Regions from separate parts of the Streptomyces sp. NPDC046308 genome, predicted to be linked through region 2. Evidence: predicted binding sites of a transcription regulator. Region 2 holds the regulator's gene; the other holds the start of a gene.
What was found. Region 2 encodes HrcA, which represses chaperone genes, less so after heat shock. Its sites were predicted from a motif close to TTNGCACTCNGNNNNNCNGAGTGCNAA; they were not measured.
Positions count from the first base shown of each region.

Region 1: the regulator HrcA is predicted to act here: its motif matches at 1,951-1,977, upstream of groES (co-chaperone GroES).

Region 1 covers NZ_JBVJFB010000002.1:1,102,355-1,109,903, reverse strand. Annotated here, with positions in the region: gene ACZ6JT_RS12430 (FtsW/RodA/SpoVE family cell cycle protein) at 1-939, opposite strand, end outside; gene groES (co-chaperone GroES) at 2,121-2,429, shown strand; gene groL (chaperonin GroEL) at 2,542-4,170, shown strand; gene ACZ6JT_RS12415 (ester cyclase) at 4,244-4,954, opposite strand; gene ACZ6JT_RS12410 (SDR family NAD(P)-dependent oxidoreductase) at 5,066-5,839, opposite strand; gene ACZ6JT_RS12405 (MOSC domain-containing protein) at 5,871-6,557, opposite strand; gene ACZ6JT_RS12400 (LysR family transcriptional regulator) at 6,648-7,547, shown strand.
Region 2 covers NZ_JBVJFB010000002.1:549,812-557,360, forward strand. Annotated here, with positions in the region: gene ACZ6JT_RS09975 (nitronate monooxygenase) at 1-1,054, opposite strand, end outside; gene dnaJ (molecular chaperone DnaJ) at 1,211-2,347, opposite strand; gene hrcA (heat-inducible transcriptional repressor HrcA) at 2,348-3,364, opposite strand; gene ACZ6JT_RS09990 (MBL fold metallo-hydrolase) at 3,513-4,238, shown strand; gene ACZ6JT_RS09995 (DUF3097 domain-containing protein) at 4,267-5,076, shown strand; gene hemW (radical SAM family heme chaperone HemW) at 5,104-6,336, opposite strand; gene ACZ6JT_RS10005 (AMP-dependent synthetase/ligase) at 6,563-7,549, opposite strand, start outside.

The sequences.
Region 1 (7,549 bases), 550 kb from region 2:
CAGGGCCTGCGCGGATTGGTCCGAGGTGACCCCCGGCGGCCGGTTCTCCCAGTAGTACGACAGCGGGTTGAGCCAGGCCGCCACGCGCGCCTTGACGTGGGGCTCGGTCGAGCCGACGACGAACGCGCCGGCCGCGGCCATGACCAGGCCGCAGACGATCCAGCCGGTGCGCTCGGTGGCGACGTACAGCATGACCACGAACACGCCGAAGAAGATCAGCGAGGTGCCGAGGTCGCGCTCGAAGACCAGCACCAGCATCGAGACGATCCACACCGTGACGATCGGTCCGAGCTGCCGCATCGGGGGCAGCCGCATGCCCAGGAACCTGCGGCCGGTGAGCGCCAGCGAGTCGCGGTGGATGACCAGGTACCCGGCGAAGAAGACCGCGATCATGATCTTCACGAACTCGCCGGGCTGCAGCGAGAAGCCGAAGAGCATGATCCATCGCTTCGCGCCGTACGTGTCCGCGCCGAAGAAGGCCGGCGCGATCAGCAGCACCAGCGCGACGGCCATCGTGATGTAGATGAACCTCTGCAGCAGCCGGTGGTCGCGCAGCAGCGCCAGTACCAGGAGGCAGGCGGCGACCCCGACCACCGTCCACATCAGCTGCCCGGGGGCGTTCGCGTCGGAGTTGTAGCGCTCGATGTAACCCTGGTCGAGGCGGTGCAGCAGCACCAGCCCGAGCCCCGTCAGCAGCATGGCGAGGGGGAAGACCAGCGGGTCCGCGTAGGCCGCGAAGCGGCGCACGCCCAAGTGCCCCACCAGCGACAGCAGGGTCATGCTGATGGCGAAGCCGGCGAGGTTGGGCGGCAGCTCGTCGTTCATGGCGAGGCCCGCGGCGGCGTGGCCGAAGACGGCGATGGCGATGACGAAGACCAGGAGCAGCGCCTCCGTGCGGCGGCGGGCGCCCGCCGACGTCAGGGGCCTCAGCCCGCGCACGGGATGCCGCCACCGTCCTTGGGGGAAGGCGAGGGTGCCGCCTCCTGTGAGGACGGGGGTGAGGACGGGGCGCCGGAGCCGGCGGAAGCCTTCGGTCCGATCTGCTCGGTAATGAGGCGCTTTATCTTCATATCATCTACGACGTTGATGGCCTCCCCATGGTTCCTTCCGAAGCCTTCGACGGGAAGTGTCGTGAATTGCCCCTTCCCCCGGATGCCCCTCCCCAGGGCGGGCCCGCGGGGCCTTGCTCAGGCACACCGGTACGCCGCGCAGCGCGCCCGCGAGGTGGTGGAAACCGGCCAGGTTCAGCTCGGCGAAGTGATCGACCGGGACGCCCAGGAAGTTCTGGTCGGGCGGTGCGGCCTGCGGCGACCCCTGCGTGTCCCCGCCCCACGCCCTGCGGGCGGCTCGGCGCGTGTGGAGCGGGCCCAGCGCGGGTTGCCCTGCGGGCGGCTCGGCGTTGGGGTGGGTCGGGGCCCCGCACGAGGGTCTCCTCGGCTCGCGCCTGCGGCGGTGGTCAGGTTGTGCGGCCTGGGTTGCGCGCTCGTCCTGCGGGGACCCTCCTGCGTGTCCCCGCCCCATGCCGGAGGGGAGTGGGAACGTGCCGGGGTGTCCCCGCAGGACGAGCGCGCAACCCAGGCCATGGGGCCGTGACGTGCCCGCAGGCGCGAGCCGAGGAGACATCCCGGCGCGGCACCGCGGACCGCCCCCGCCGACCAGCCCGTCGCAAAAGTTCTGCCGAGCCCCCGCATGGCACCCGCTCCGCGGACCGACCCCGCCGACTGGCCCCGCTGAATCCCGCCGAGCCCCCGCAGGGCACCCGCGCTGGGCCCGCCCCACACCCGCCGAGCCGCCCGTAGGGCACCGCGTCGCGGGCCGGCCCCGTCGACCAGCCCCGCTGGATCCCGCCGAGCCGCCCGCAGGGCACCCGCGCTGGGGCCGTCCCACGCCCGCCGAGCCGCCCGCAGGGCACTCGGTTGAGCTGCAAAACGACACCCCCGGCGGCCAGAATTGGCACTCCGCTTGACCGAGTGCTAATCGCCGGAATAGTCTCGCACCTGGCACTCACCCCCGGTGAGTGCCAACACAGCGACAGGCAGATCCGGCACCCGCGACGACGGATCGACCTGGTCGCCACCTCAGACAGTTAACCCCGGATCTCCGAAGGGGGAGGTCGGATCGTGACGACCGCCAGCTCCAAGGTTGCCATCAAGCCGCTTGAGGACCGCATTGTGGTCCAGCCGCTCGACGCCGAGCAGACCACGGCCTCCGGCCTGGTCATCCCGGACACCGCGAAGGAGAAGCCCCAGGAGGGCGTCGTCCTCGCGGTGGGCCCGGGTCGCTTCGAGGACGGCCAGCGTCTCCCGCTGGACGTCACCGTCGGCGACATCGTGCTCTACAGCAAGTACGGCGGCACCGAAGTGAAGTACAGCGGCGAGGAGTACCTCGTCCTCTCGGCTCGCGACGTGCTCGCGATCGTCGAGAAGTAATTCTCTTCATCAGTACTGCTTTGAGCTGCGCCCCTGGTCACCCCGCTGATTGCCGGGCGGCGAGGGGCGCAGTTCGTTAAACCCGAGTTTTCGAGAGGGCTGAACCGCTCCCATGGCGAAGATCCTGAAGTTCGACGAGGACGCCCGTCGCGCCCTCGAGCGCGGCGTCAACAAGCTTGCCGACACGGTCAAGGTGACGATCGGCCCCAAGGGCCGCAACGTCGTCATCGACAAGAAGTTCGGCGCCCCCACCATCACCAACGACGGTGTCACCATCGCCCGCGAGGTCGAGCTGGACGACCCGTACGAGAACCTGGGCGCGCAGCTCGTGAAGGAGGTGGCGACCAAGACCAACGACATCGCGGGTGACGGCACCACCACCGCCACCGTGCTGGCCCAGGCGCTGGTCCGCGAGGGTCTGCGCAACGTCGCCGCGGGTGCCTCCCCGGCCGCCCTGAAGAAGGGCATCGACGCCGCGGTCAAGGCCGTCTCCGAGGAGCTCCTCGCGACCGCCCGCCCGATCGACGACAAGTCCGACATCGCCGCCGTGGCCGCGCTCTCCGCGCAGGACCAGCAGGTCGGCGAGCTCATCGCCGAGGCGATGGACAAGGTCGGCAAGGACGGTGTCATCACCGTCGAGGAGTCCAACACCTTCGGCCTGGAGCTGGAGTTCACCGAGGGCATGGCCTTCGACAAGGGCTACCTCTCCCCGTACATGGTCTCCGACCAGGAGCGTATGGAGGCCGTCCTCGACGACCCGTACATCCTGATCAACCAGGGCAAGATCTCCTCGATCCAGGACCTCCTGCCCCTGCTGGAGAAGGTCATCCAGGCCGGCGCCTCCAAGCCGCTGCTGATCATCGCCGAGGACGTCGAGGGCGAGGCGCTCTCCACCCTCGTCGTCAACAAGATCCGCGGCACCTTCAACGCGGTGGCCGTCAAGGCCCCGGGCTTCGGTGACCGTCGCAAGGCGATGCTCCAGGACATGGCCACCCTCACCGGTGCCACCGTCATCGCCGAGGAGGTCGGCCTCAAGCTCGACCAGGCCGGTCTGGACGTACTGGGCACCGCGCGCCGCGTGACCATCTCCAAGGACGACACCACCATCGTCGACGGTGGCGGCAGCTCCGAAGAGGTCCTCGGCCGCGTCAACCAGATCAAGGCCGAGATCGAGTCCACCGACTCGGACTGGGACCGCGAGAAGCTGCAGGAGCGCCTGGCGAAGCTCGCCGGCGGCGTCTGCGTCATCAAGGTCGGCGCCGCCACCGAGGTGGAGCTCAAGGAGAAGAAGCACCGTCTCGAGGACGCCATCTCCGCGACCCGCGCCGCGGTCGAGGAGGGCATCGTCTCCGGCGGTGGCTCCGCGCTCGTCCACGCCGTCAAGGTCCTCGAGGGCAACCTCGGCCTGTCGGGCGACGAGGCCACCGGTGTCGCGGTCGTGCGCCGCGCCGCCGTCGAGCCGCTGCGCTGGATCGCCGAGAACGCCGGTCTCGAGGGTTACGTCATCACCTCGAAGGTCGCCGAGCTCGACAAGGGCCAGGGCTTCAACGCCGCCACCGGCGAGTACGGCGACCTGGTCAAGGCCGGCGTCATCGACCCGGTGAAGGCCACCCGTTCCGCGCTGGAGAACGCCGCCTCCATCGCCTCCCTGCTGCTCACGACCGAGACCCTGGTCGTCGAGAAGCCGGCGGAGGACGAGGGCGACGCCGGTCACGGCCACGGTCACGGCCACAGCCACTGATCGCGCACCACGCAGGGAAGGCCCCGTTCCGCAGTCGCGGAACGGGGCCTTCCCCGTGGTCGGGCCCAGGGCCTCAGGTTCCGTAGGGCATTCCGGAGCCGCCCATCTGGCGCTGCAGCGCTCCGGGGTTGTAATGCCACCAGCCCTCGACGATCTCTCCGTTGAGGCACCGGAAGGTGGTGCTCCCGGACATCTCGTACGTCTTCCCGGTCGGTGCGACCCCCATGAACATCCCCTTGTGGGTGCCGCGCCAGTTCCACACCGTCGTGACCATGTCGCCCTCGGCCAGCTGGGCCGTCTGCTCGAAGGTCATGTCGAAGGCGGCGCGCCAGGTCTCCATGTCCGAGCGCATGGCGTCCCGTCCGATGACGGTGGGTTCCTCTTTGCTGACGTCGTGGTCGATGTAGTTCGTCGCGAAGCACTCGTCCAGGACGCTCATGTCGCCCTCCATGGCGGCGTCCCGGAACACGCGGTCGACGAGCTGCTTGTTGAGGTGCTCGTCGCGGACCACGTCGAGGTTCATGAACTTCGGCATTCCTTCGCAGAGGGCCACCATCTCCTTGAACATCCGGTCCGTCTCCGGGAGCTGAGAGTTCTTCATGGCCTCCTCGTACGAGGCGAATTCCACCATGTCCACGTAGTGGCTCGGGGCCTCGCGGTCCTGGCCGATCATCGTGTGCGTGGCGGTGCGCCGGCCGCTGCTCTGCTCCGCCCAGCGGTCGATGAGCGCGTTCATCTCATCGAACCGCTTCGTCTCGTAATCGATCACTTGTACGAATGTCATCGCGTCGCCTCCCGCTGGAGATGGGACATGTCCAGTTTAGGGAGGGTTCGCCCGTTTGGCGGTCCGGCGGCCGCTTCCCGTCAGATCGCGCTCACCGACGCGCCACGGACGCTACTGGGGCCCGTACTTGCGGCCCGTACGCGAGGACATCCCGCCCAGCAGCCCGCGCGGCGTCAGCTTCACCACGCCCATCAGCGCCTTGTACCGCGGGTCCGGGATCGACACCGTCTTGCCCCGCGCCAGGTCGGCCAGGGCCGCCGCCACCAGCTTGTCGGCGTCCAGCCACATCCAGTTCGGGATGTTGTCCGTGCCCATGCCGGCGCGCTGGTGGAACTCCGTGCGCACGAAGCCGGGGCACAGCGCCATCAGCCGTACCCCGGAGCCCGCCAGGTCCCGCGCCGCGCCCTGGGTGAACTGCACGACCCAGGCCTTGCTCGCCCCGTACGTACCGCGCGGCACGAAGGCGGCGACCGAGGCCACGTTGATCACGCCGCCGCGGCCGCGCGAGCGCATCGACTCGGTGGCGGCCGAGGTCAGCCGCAGGACCGCCTCGACGTGCACCTTCAGCATGGTCAGCTCGTCGGCCATGGAGACCTCGAGATAGCGGCCCTTGTTGCCGAATCCGGCGTTGTTGACCAGCAGGTCCACCGGGTGCGTCCGGTCGCCGAGGCGCTGCTCCACCGCCGCGATTCCCTCCTCGGTGGAGAGGTCGGCGGCCAGCACCTCGGCCTCGATGCCGTGCCGGTCGTGCAGCTCGGTGGCCTGCTCGCCGAGCCGCTTGGTGTCGCGCGCCACCAGCACCAGGTTGTGCCCCTGGGCGGCGAGCCGCCGGGCGAAGGCGGCGCCGATGCCCGCCGTGGATCCCGTAATCAACGCAGTCGTCATAGGCGCAACCTAGCCGCCCCGGGTGACGGTGCTACCGCGCCCCGGCGCCGACCCCGTGCTTCTCCATGTACAGCCGCACCCGCTCGTGGGCCTCCGGCTCCATCGCCGCCCCCGCCGCCAGGGTGCGCGGCAGCAGTGCGCGTTCGGTGGTGAAGGCGCGGAACCACAGTTCCACCGTCACGTCGTGGTCCGGCCGGTGGACGATCTCGACGGGATCGCCGGGGGAGACCGATCCCTCCCGGATCACCCGCAGGTACGCGCCCGGCCGGGCGGCCTGGGTGAACCGCTTGACCCAGCCGCTCTCGCCCAGGACCCCCTGGAAGGTCCGGCACGGGATGCGGGCCGAGGCCACTTCGAGGACGAGGTCCGCGCCGACCCGCCAGTGGTCGCCGAGCCGCGCGGTGTTCAGGTCGATGCCGGAGGTGGTGAGGTTCTCGCCGAAGATCCCGCCGGGCAGCTCGCGGTCCAGCTCGCCGGCCCACCAGTCCAGATCCTCGCGCGCGTACGCGTAGACGGCCTGGTGGTCGCCGCCGTGGTGGCGCCGGTCGCAGACGGCGTCGCCCTCCAGGCCGCTGCCGCGCCCGGTGGCCCTGGGGCCGGGGGCGCTGACGCGGACCGGCCCGGGGACGGGACGCTTGCCGATGCCCGTCACCCCGCCCTCGGCGTCGGTGTAGTCGACGGCCGCGGCGCGGCCGAGGTTCACGGAGATCAGTTGCATGGTGCCCATGGGGACACGCTAGCGGCGGCGAGACCCAAAGCGTCCCCGAGGGATTCGCGCGGCGGTCAAAGCAGGCCTTATGCTCGGAGGGTGATCGAGGCACGTCATCTCCGGGTTCTGCGCGCCGTCGCCGGGACCGGATCCTTCTCCGCCGCCGCCCGTGAGCTCGGCTGCACCCAGCCCGCCGTCTCCCAGCAGATGAAGGCGCTGGAGCAGTCGGCCGGCACGCCGCTGCTCATCCGCACCGGCCGCGAGATGCGGCTGACCCAGGCCGGTGAGGCCCTGGTCCGGCACGCCGCCGGGATCCTGGCCGGGCTGACCGCCGCCGAGGAGGAGGTCGCGGCCATCGCCGGGCTGCGCGCCGGCCGGGTCCGGCTCGTGTCCTTCCCCAGCGGCAGCTCCACGCTGGTGCCGACCGCGCTCGCGGCGATGCGCGCCGAACACCCGGGCACCCGGATCTCGCTGGTCGAGGCGGAGCCGCCGCGCTCGGTGGAGATGCTGCGCGAGGGCGACTGCGACCTGGCCCTCGCCTTCCGCTACGGCGGGGCCGCGGGCTCCGCCGCGGAGTGGGAGGACCTCGTGGTGCGGCCGCTGCTGACGGACCGGCTCGTCGGGCTGGTCCCGGACGGGCACCGGCTGGCCGGGGCGCAGCGCGTGGGCATGGCCGAGCTGGCCGACGAGCCCTGGATCGCGGGCTGTCCGCGCTGCCGCCGCCATCTGGTGGAGGTGTGCGAGGGCGTGGGCTTCACCCCGCGCATCGACTTCGCCACCGACGACTATCCGGCGGTGGTCGGCCTGGTCGGCGCGGGGCTGGGCGTGGCGGTGCTGCCGGAGCTCGCGGTGGAGTCCGTACGGGCCAAGGGCGTGAGCACGGTCGTCGTGGAGCCGGCCGTCGAGCGGGAGGTCGTGGCGCTGACCCTGCCCGACCTGGCCAGGGTCCCGGCCGTGGCCGCGACCCTGGCGGAGCTGGAGCGGGCCGCCACGCGCTGACG
Region 2 (7,549 bases):
TCTGTGCCTCGGTCAGTTCGGCCGCCAGCACCTCCACCAGCTCCGCCGCCGGCAGTGCCCGCGCCAGCCGGTGCCCCTGGCCCGCCCACAGGGCCATGCCCTGCGGGTCCCCGGCCGCGGCGGCCGCCTTGCGCAGCCCCGAGGTCAGGTGGTGGACCTGGGGGTAGGCGGCCGGGGCGTACGGGCCGTGCTCGCGCACGAAGCGGTTCACCAGCCCGCGCGCCGGCCGCCCGGAGAACGCCCGGGTCAGCTCGGTCCGGACGAACAGCGGGTCGGTCAGGGCCTTCTTGTGCGCGGGGTCCGCACCCGACTCCGGGCAGGCCAGGAAGGCCGTCCCGAACTGCGCCGCCTCGGCGCCCGCCGCCAGCAGCGCCGCGATCTGCGAGCCCCGCATCAGGCCGCCGGCCGCGATGATCGGCAGGGCCACGGCCTCCCGCACCTGGGCCACCAGCGCGAGCAGCCCCACGGCCGCCGTGCCGTCGACCTGCGGGTCGTCGCGGTGGGTGCCCTGGTGGCCGCCCGCCTCGGCGCCCTGGATGCACACGGCGTCGGCGCCCGCCTGCTGGGCCGTACGGGCCTCCTCGACGGAGGTCGCCGTGACGACCGTGTACGTACCGGCCTTGCGCAGGGCGGCGAGGGCGGAGGAGGAGGGGCAGCCGAAGGTGAAGGAGACGACCGGGACCGGGTCTTCGAGGAGGATGGCGAGCTTGGCGTCGTAGCCGTCGTCGCTGGTGCCGATGACGTCCTCCTCGGCGAGCGAGACCGCGTACCAGCTCGCCTCACCGGCCAGCTGCCCGCGGTACGCCTCCACGGCGGCCGGGTCCACGTAGCCGGTCTGCGGCATGTAGAGGTTGACGCCGAAGCGGCGCCGGGTCAGCGCACGCACCTGCTTGATCTCCTGGTACATCCCGTCGGCGGTCTTGTAGCCGCCCGCCAGGAAGCCCAGCCCGCCCGCCTCGCACACGGCGGCGGCGAGCGGCGGACAGGAGGCGCCGCCCGCCATGGGAGCCTGCACGATCGGGTAAGGAGAGAGACCGTTCGGCGCGGAGGACATGCACTGCATCGTGCCATGTCCCGCTCATGGGGCCGAATCATGGCATTCGCCTGGCATAGTCCGCTTCCGGCCCCGCTCCCCGGCCGCCGCCGGGCCCATGCGAAGAGCCCGGCGGGGAATCCCCTGGCCGGGCTCTCGGCGGTGTCCGCCGGCCGCTCAGCGACCGTTGAACGCGTCCTTCAGGCGGCTGAACAGCCCCTGCTGGCCTGGCGCGAACTGGCCCATCGGCCGCTCCTCGCCGCGCAGCTTCGCCAGCTGGCGCAGCAGCTCCTCCTGCTGGGCGTCCAGCTTGCCCGGGGTGGTGACCTCGACGTGGACGATCAGGTCGCCGCGCCCGCCGCCGCGCAGGTGGGTGACGCCCCGCCCGTGCAGCGGGATCGCCTGCCCGGAGCCGGTGCCGGGCCGGATGTCGATCTCCTCCAGGCCGTCCAGCGTCTCCAGCGGACACTTGGTGCCCAGTGCGGCCGCCGTCATCGGGATCGTCACCGTGCAGTGCAGGTCGTCCCCGCGCCGCTGGAAGGTCGGGTGCGCCAGCTCGTGGATCTCCACGTACAGGTCGCCGGCGGGGCCGCCGCCGGGGCCGACCTCGCCCTCGCCCGCGAGCTGGATCCGGGTGCCGTTCTCGACACCGGCCGGGATCTTGACCGTGAGGCTGCGGCGGGAGCGGACCCGGCCGTCGCCCGCGCACTCGGGGCACGGGGTCGGGACCACGGTGCCGAAGCCCTGGCACTGCGGGCAGGGGCGCGAGGTCATGACCTGGCCCAGGAAGGACCGGGTGACCTGCGAGACCTCACCGCGGCCGCGGCACATGTCACACGTCTGCGCGGAGGTGCCGGGAGCGGCGCCCTCACCGGAGCAGGTGGTGCAGACGACGGCCGTGTCGACCTGGATGTCCTTGGTCGTCCCGAAGGCCGCCTCGTCCAGCTCCAGGTCCAGGCGGATCATGGCGTCCTGGCCGCGCCGGGTCCGCGAGCGCGGGCCGCGCTGCTGACTCTGGCCGAAGAAGGCGTCCATGATGTCGGAGAAGTTGCCGAAGCCACCGGCTCCGAAGCCGCCCGCACCGCCGCCGCCCGAGGAGGACAGCGGGTCCCCGCCGAGGTCGTAGACCTGCTTCTTCTGCGGGTCCGAGAGGACCTCGTAGGCGGCGTTGATCTCCTTGAAACGCTCTTGCGTCTTGGGATCGGGGTTCACGTCCGGGTGCAGCTCGCGCGCGAGCCGCCGGAAGGCCTTCTTGATCTCGTCCTGCGATGCGTCGCGGCGCACGCCGAGAACGGCGTAGTAGTCCGTGGCCACTTACGACTCCGCCAGGATCTGTCCGACGTAACGTGCCACTGCGCGTACCGCTCCCATCGTTCCGGGGTAGTCCATGCGGGTCGGTCCGACCACGCCGAGTTTGGCGACTGTTTCGCCGCCCGAACCGTAACCGACCGAGACGACGGACGTGGAGTTCAGTCCCTCGTAGGCATTCTCATGCCCGATCCGTACGGCCATTCCCGACTCGCTGGCCTCGCCGAGCAGCTTGAGGAGCACGACCTGCTCCTCCAGCGCCTCCAGCACCGGCCTGATCGTCAGGGGAAAATCGTGGCCGAAGCGGGTGAGATTGGCGGTGCCGCCGATCATCAGCCGTTCCTCGGCTTCCTCGACCAGGGTTTCGAGGAGTGTCGTGAGCACGGTGGAGACCGTGCCGCGGTCCTCGGCCTCGAAGGACTCGGGGAGGTCCTGGACGAGCGGGGGCACATCGGTGAAGCGCCGTCCGACGACCCGGCTGTTGAGCCGGGCCCGCAGGTCGGCGAGCGAGGCCTCGCCGAAGGGACTCGGGCAGTCGATGAGCCGCTGCTCGACCCGTCCGGTGTCCGTGATCAGTACGAGCATCAGGCGCGCGGGAGCGAGCGAGAGCAGCTCCACGTGCCGGACGGTCGACCGGGTCAGGCTCGGGTACTGCACGACCGCGACCTGCCGGGTGAGCTGCGCGAGCAGCCGCACCGTGCGTCCGACGACGTCGTCGAGGTCGACGGCGCCGTCGAGGAAGTTCTGGATGGCCCGGCGCTCGGGCGTCGACAGCGGTTTGACCCCCGCCAGCTTGTCGACGAAGAGCCGGTAGCCCTTGTCGGTGGGGATCCGGCCGGCGCTGGTGTGGGGCTGGGCGATGTAGCCCTCGTCCTCCAGCACGGCCATGTCGTTGCGCACGGTCGCGGGCGAGACGCCGAGCCGGTGCCGCTCGGTGAGCGCCTTGGAGCCGACCGGCTCCTCCGTCCCCACGTAGTCCTGGACGATGGCGCGCAGCACTTCGAGTCTGCGTTCGCTGAGCATCGCGTGCACACCTCCAGCTCTGGTCCGTTGCCGTGTTCTGCCGGGTTCGTTGGCACTCTGTCCGTTCGAGTGCCAGAGATCCCCCGCTCAGTGTACGGCCGGGTAGTGAGACCCTGGCAAGGGAGGCCCGCCAGGGTAGCGTCGCGGCATGGACGTGCGTTGGGAAGAGGAAGGCTGGGAACGGCTGACCGGACGGGCCGGCCGGCGACGCCTGCCGGTGTGGGACTGCACCGTGGGACTGGTGGTGGGCAACGAGTCGGTGCTCCTGATCGACCCCGGTTCCTGTCTCCGGGAGGGCGCGCAGGTGCGGGCCGAGGCGGAGCGGCTGACGGGTCGGCGCGTGACCCATATCGCATTCACGCACGGCCATTTCGATCACGTGCTGGGCGGTGCCGCCTTCTCCGGGGCCGAGGTCTTCGGCGCGGTCGGGCTGGACGCGCTGCTCTCCACGGGCCGTGAGGAGCTGCGCGGGGACGCGGTGCGCCACGGCCTGGCGGAGGCGGAGGCGGCCGAGGCGGTGGACCTGCTGGTGGTGCCGAAGCACCTGGTGTCGGGCGAGTGGACGCTGGAACTGGGCGGGCTGCAGGTGCTGCTGGCCAATGTCGGGCCCGGGCACACCCGGCACGACCTGGCCGTCTTCGTGCCGGGCGAGCGCGAGACCGTGTTCTGCGGGGACCTGGTCGAGGAGTCGGGCGAGCCCCTGGCGGGTCCGGACGCGACGCCCCGGCAGTGGCCGGCCGCCCTGGACCGGCTGCTCGCGCTCGGCGGGGACGACGCACTGTACGTGCCGGGTCACGGAGCGGTGGTCTCGGGAGCCTTCGTCCGTGCGCAACGCGCCACACTGGCAGCCCGTTTCGGCGTGTCGGAGACATGACGCGGGCCGCTCTCCTACTGTCGGCCGGATGCGCGAGTACTCCCCCGACCTGACCCCGCAGTGGAAGCGCCCCCGGGCGGTGCCCGAGGTGGCGGCCGAGCCCGATCTGGTGGTCGAGGTGGCGGGTACGGACTTCTGCGGCGCGGTGGTGGCCTGCGAGGCGGGCACGGTGACCCTGGAGGACCGCTTCGGCAGGCGGCGGGTGTTCCCCATGGAGCCGCGGGGCTTCCTGCTGGAGGGCGCGGTCGTCACGCTGGTCCGCCCGCCCCGGGGCCCGTCGGCGCCCTCCCGTACGGCCTCGGGTTCGATCGCCGTCCCCGGGGCCCGGGCACGGGTGGCGCGGGCCGGGCGCATCTACGTGGAGGGCCGCCACGACGCGGAACTGGTCGAGAAGGTCTGGGGCGACGACCTGCGCGTCGAGGGCGTGGTGGTGGAGTACCTGGAGGGCGTCGACGACCTGCGGGCCGTCGTCGCCGACTTCGACCCGGGCCCGGACGCCCGCCTGGGCGTGCTGGTGGACCACCTGGTGCCCGGCTCGAAGGAGTCCCGCATCGCGGCGTCGGTGACCTCGCCGGACGTCCTGATCGTGGGCCACCCGTACGTCGACGTCTGGCAGGCGGTGAAGCCGTCCGCGCTGGGCATCGCCGCGTGGCCGGTCATCCCGCGCGGCCAGGACTGGAAGACGGGCGTCTGCCGGGCGCTGGGCTGGCCGGAGAACACGGGCGCCGCGTGGCAGCACATCCTGTCCCGGGTGACGTCCTGGAAGGACCTGGAGCCGACGCTGCTGGGCCGCGTGGAGGAACTGATCGACTTCGTCACGGGTGGCGGTGAGGCCTGACGCCCCTGGAGGTGCCGAAGTCGGCGATCAGTCGACCAGGTCCCGGACCACCGCGTCGGCGAGCAGCCGGCCGCGCAGGGTCAGGACGGCCCGCCCGGCCTCGTACGGACCGGCGTCCAGCAGCCCGTCCGCGAGGGCCCTGCGGGACGCGGCGAGCCCGGCCGGGGCGAGCAGGGACAGCGGGACGCCGTCCACGAGCCTCAGCTCCAGCAGGATCCGCTCGACGCGCCGGTCCTCCTCGGAGAGGAGTTCGCGTCCCGCGCCCGGGGAGCGGCCCTCCGCCAGCGCGGCGGCGTACGCTCCGGGGTGCTTCACGTTCCACCAGCGGACCCCGCCCACGTGCGAGTGCGCGCCCGGCCCGGCGCCCCACCAGTCGGCGCCGCGCCAGTACAGCTCGTTGTGCAGGCAGCGCCCGGCCTCCGAGGTGGCCCAGTTCGAGACCTCGTACCAGGAGTACCCGGCCCCGGCCATCACCTCGTCCGCGATCAGGTAGCGGTCGGCGTGCACGTCGTCGTCCGTCATCGGGACCTCGCCCCGGCGGATCCGGCGGGCCAGCTGTGTGCCCTCCTCCACGATCAGCGCGTAGGCGCTGATGTGGTCCGGGCCGGCTCCGAGGGCGGCGGCGAGGGAGTCCCGCCAGTCCTGGTCGCTCTCGCCGGGCGTGCCGTAGATCAGGTCGAGGTTGACGTGGTCGAAGCCCGCCGCGCGCGCCTCGGCGACGCAGGCCTCCGGGCGGCCGGGGGTGTGGGTGCGGTCCAGCACCTTCAGGACGTGCTGCTTCGCGCTCTGCATGCCGAAGGAGATCCGGTTGAAGCCGCCGGCGCGCAGCTCGGCCAGGTACTCCGGGTTCACGGACTCCGGGTTGGCCTCCGTGGTGATCTCCGCGTCCTCGGCCAGGCCGAACTCGTCGCGGATCGCGGCGAGCATCCGGACGAGGTCCCCGGCCGGCAGCAGCGTGGGGGTACCGCCGCCGACGAACACGGTCCGTACGGCCCGCGGGTCGTCCCCGAGTACCTTCCGCGCGAGGCGGACCTCGTCGATCAGGGTGTCGGCGTAGTTCTCCCGGGAGGCGAGCACGCCTCCGGTGCCCCGCAGCTCGGTGGCCGTGTAGGTGTTGAAGTCGCAGTACCCGCAGCGCGTGGCGCAGTAGGGGACATGCAGGTAGAAACCGAGCGGCCGCTCCCCCGCGCCCACCAGGGCATGCGACGGCAGCGAGCCGTCTTCGGGCATGGGTTCACCGTCGGGCAGTGCGGAAGGCATACCCCCATCATCCCGCACCCCGCGCATGGTCAGCCCCGCCCGGCACCCGACCCGGCCCCGCCGGCGTCTGAGGCGCGGGGCCCCCGGACGAAGTCCGGGGGAGGATCCGGGGCGGAGCCCCGGGAAGCGCGCACGGACCGGAGGCCCCCTCCCCGGGCCCGCCGGGGAGGCGGCGGGGACCGCGGGGCGGCCCGGCCGCCCCGCCCGGCCGAGCCCGCGGCAGGCGCTACGCCTCGCGCGACCCCTCGTACATCTCCTCGATCAGGTGCTTGAACTCACGCTCGACCACCGGCCGCTTCAGCTTCAGGCTGGGCGTCAGGTCCCCGTGCTCGACGTCGAGGTCCCGCGGCAGCAGCCGGAACTTCTTGATCGTCTGCCAGCGCTGGAGGCCCTCGTTCAGGGTCTGTACGTACGTCTCGATCAGGCGCTCGGTCTCCGGCGCGGCCAGGACCTGTCCGTACGTCTTGCCCTCCAGCCCGTTGTCGGCCGCCCAGGTGAGGATCGACGGCTCGTCGAGGGCGATGAGGGCCGAGCAGAAGTTCCGGTCGGCGCCGTGCACGACGATGGTCGACACGTACGGGCAGATCGCCTTGAACTGGCCCTCGATCTCCGCCGGGGCGACGTACTTGCCGCCCGAGGTCTTGATCAGGTCCTTCTTGCGGTCGGTGATGCGCAGGTAGCCGTCGGCCGACAGCTCGCCGATGTCGCCCGTGTGCAGCCAGCCGTCGGACTCCAGGACCTCGGCGGTCTTGTCCGGCTGCCGGTGGTAGCCCTGCATGATGCCGGGGCCGCGCAGCAGGACCTCGCCGTCGTCGGCGATGCGGACCTCGGTGCCGGGGAGCGGCTTGCCGACCGTGCCGGTGCGGTAGGCCTCGCCCGGGTTGACGAAGGAGGCCGCGCTGGACTCCGTCAGGCCGTAGCCCTCCAGGATGTGGATGCCCGCGCCGGAGAAGAAGTAGCCGATCTCGGGCGCCAGCGCGGAGGCGCCGGAGACGGCGGCGCGCAGGTTGCCGCCGAAGGCCTCGCGGAGCTTGGAGTAGACGAGCGCGTCGGCGATCTTGTGCTTGGTGGCGAGGCCGAAGGGCGCGGTCGCCTGCCCGGTGCGGCGGAAGTTGTCCTGGGTGACCTTGGCGTACTCGCGGGCGACGCCGACCGACCACTGGAAGATCTTGTACTTGGCACCGCCGGCGGCGCGGGCCTTGGCGGCCACGCC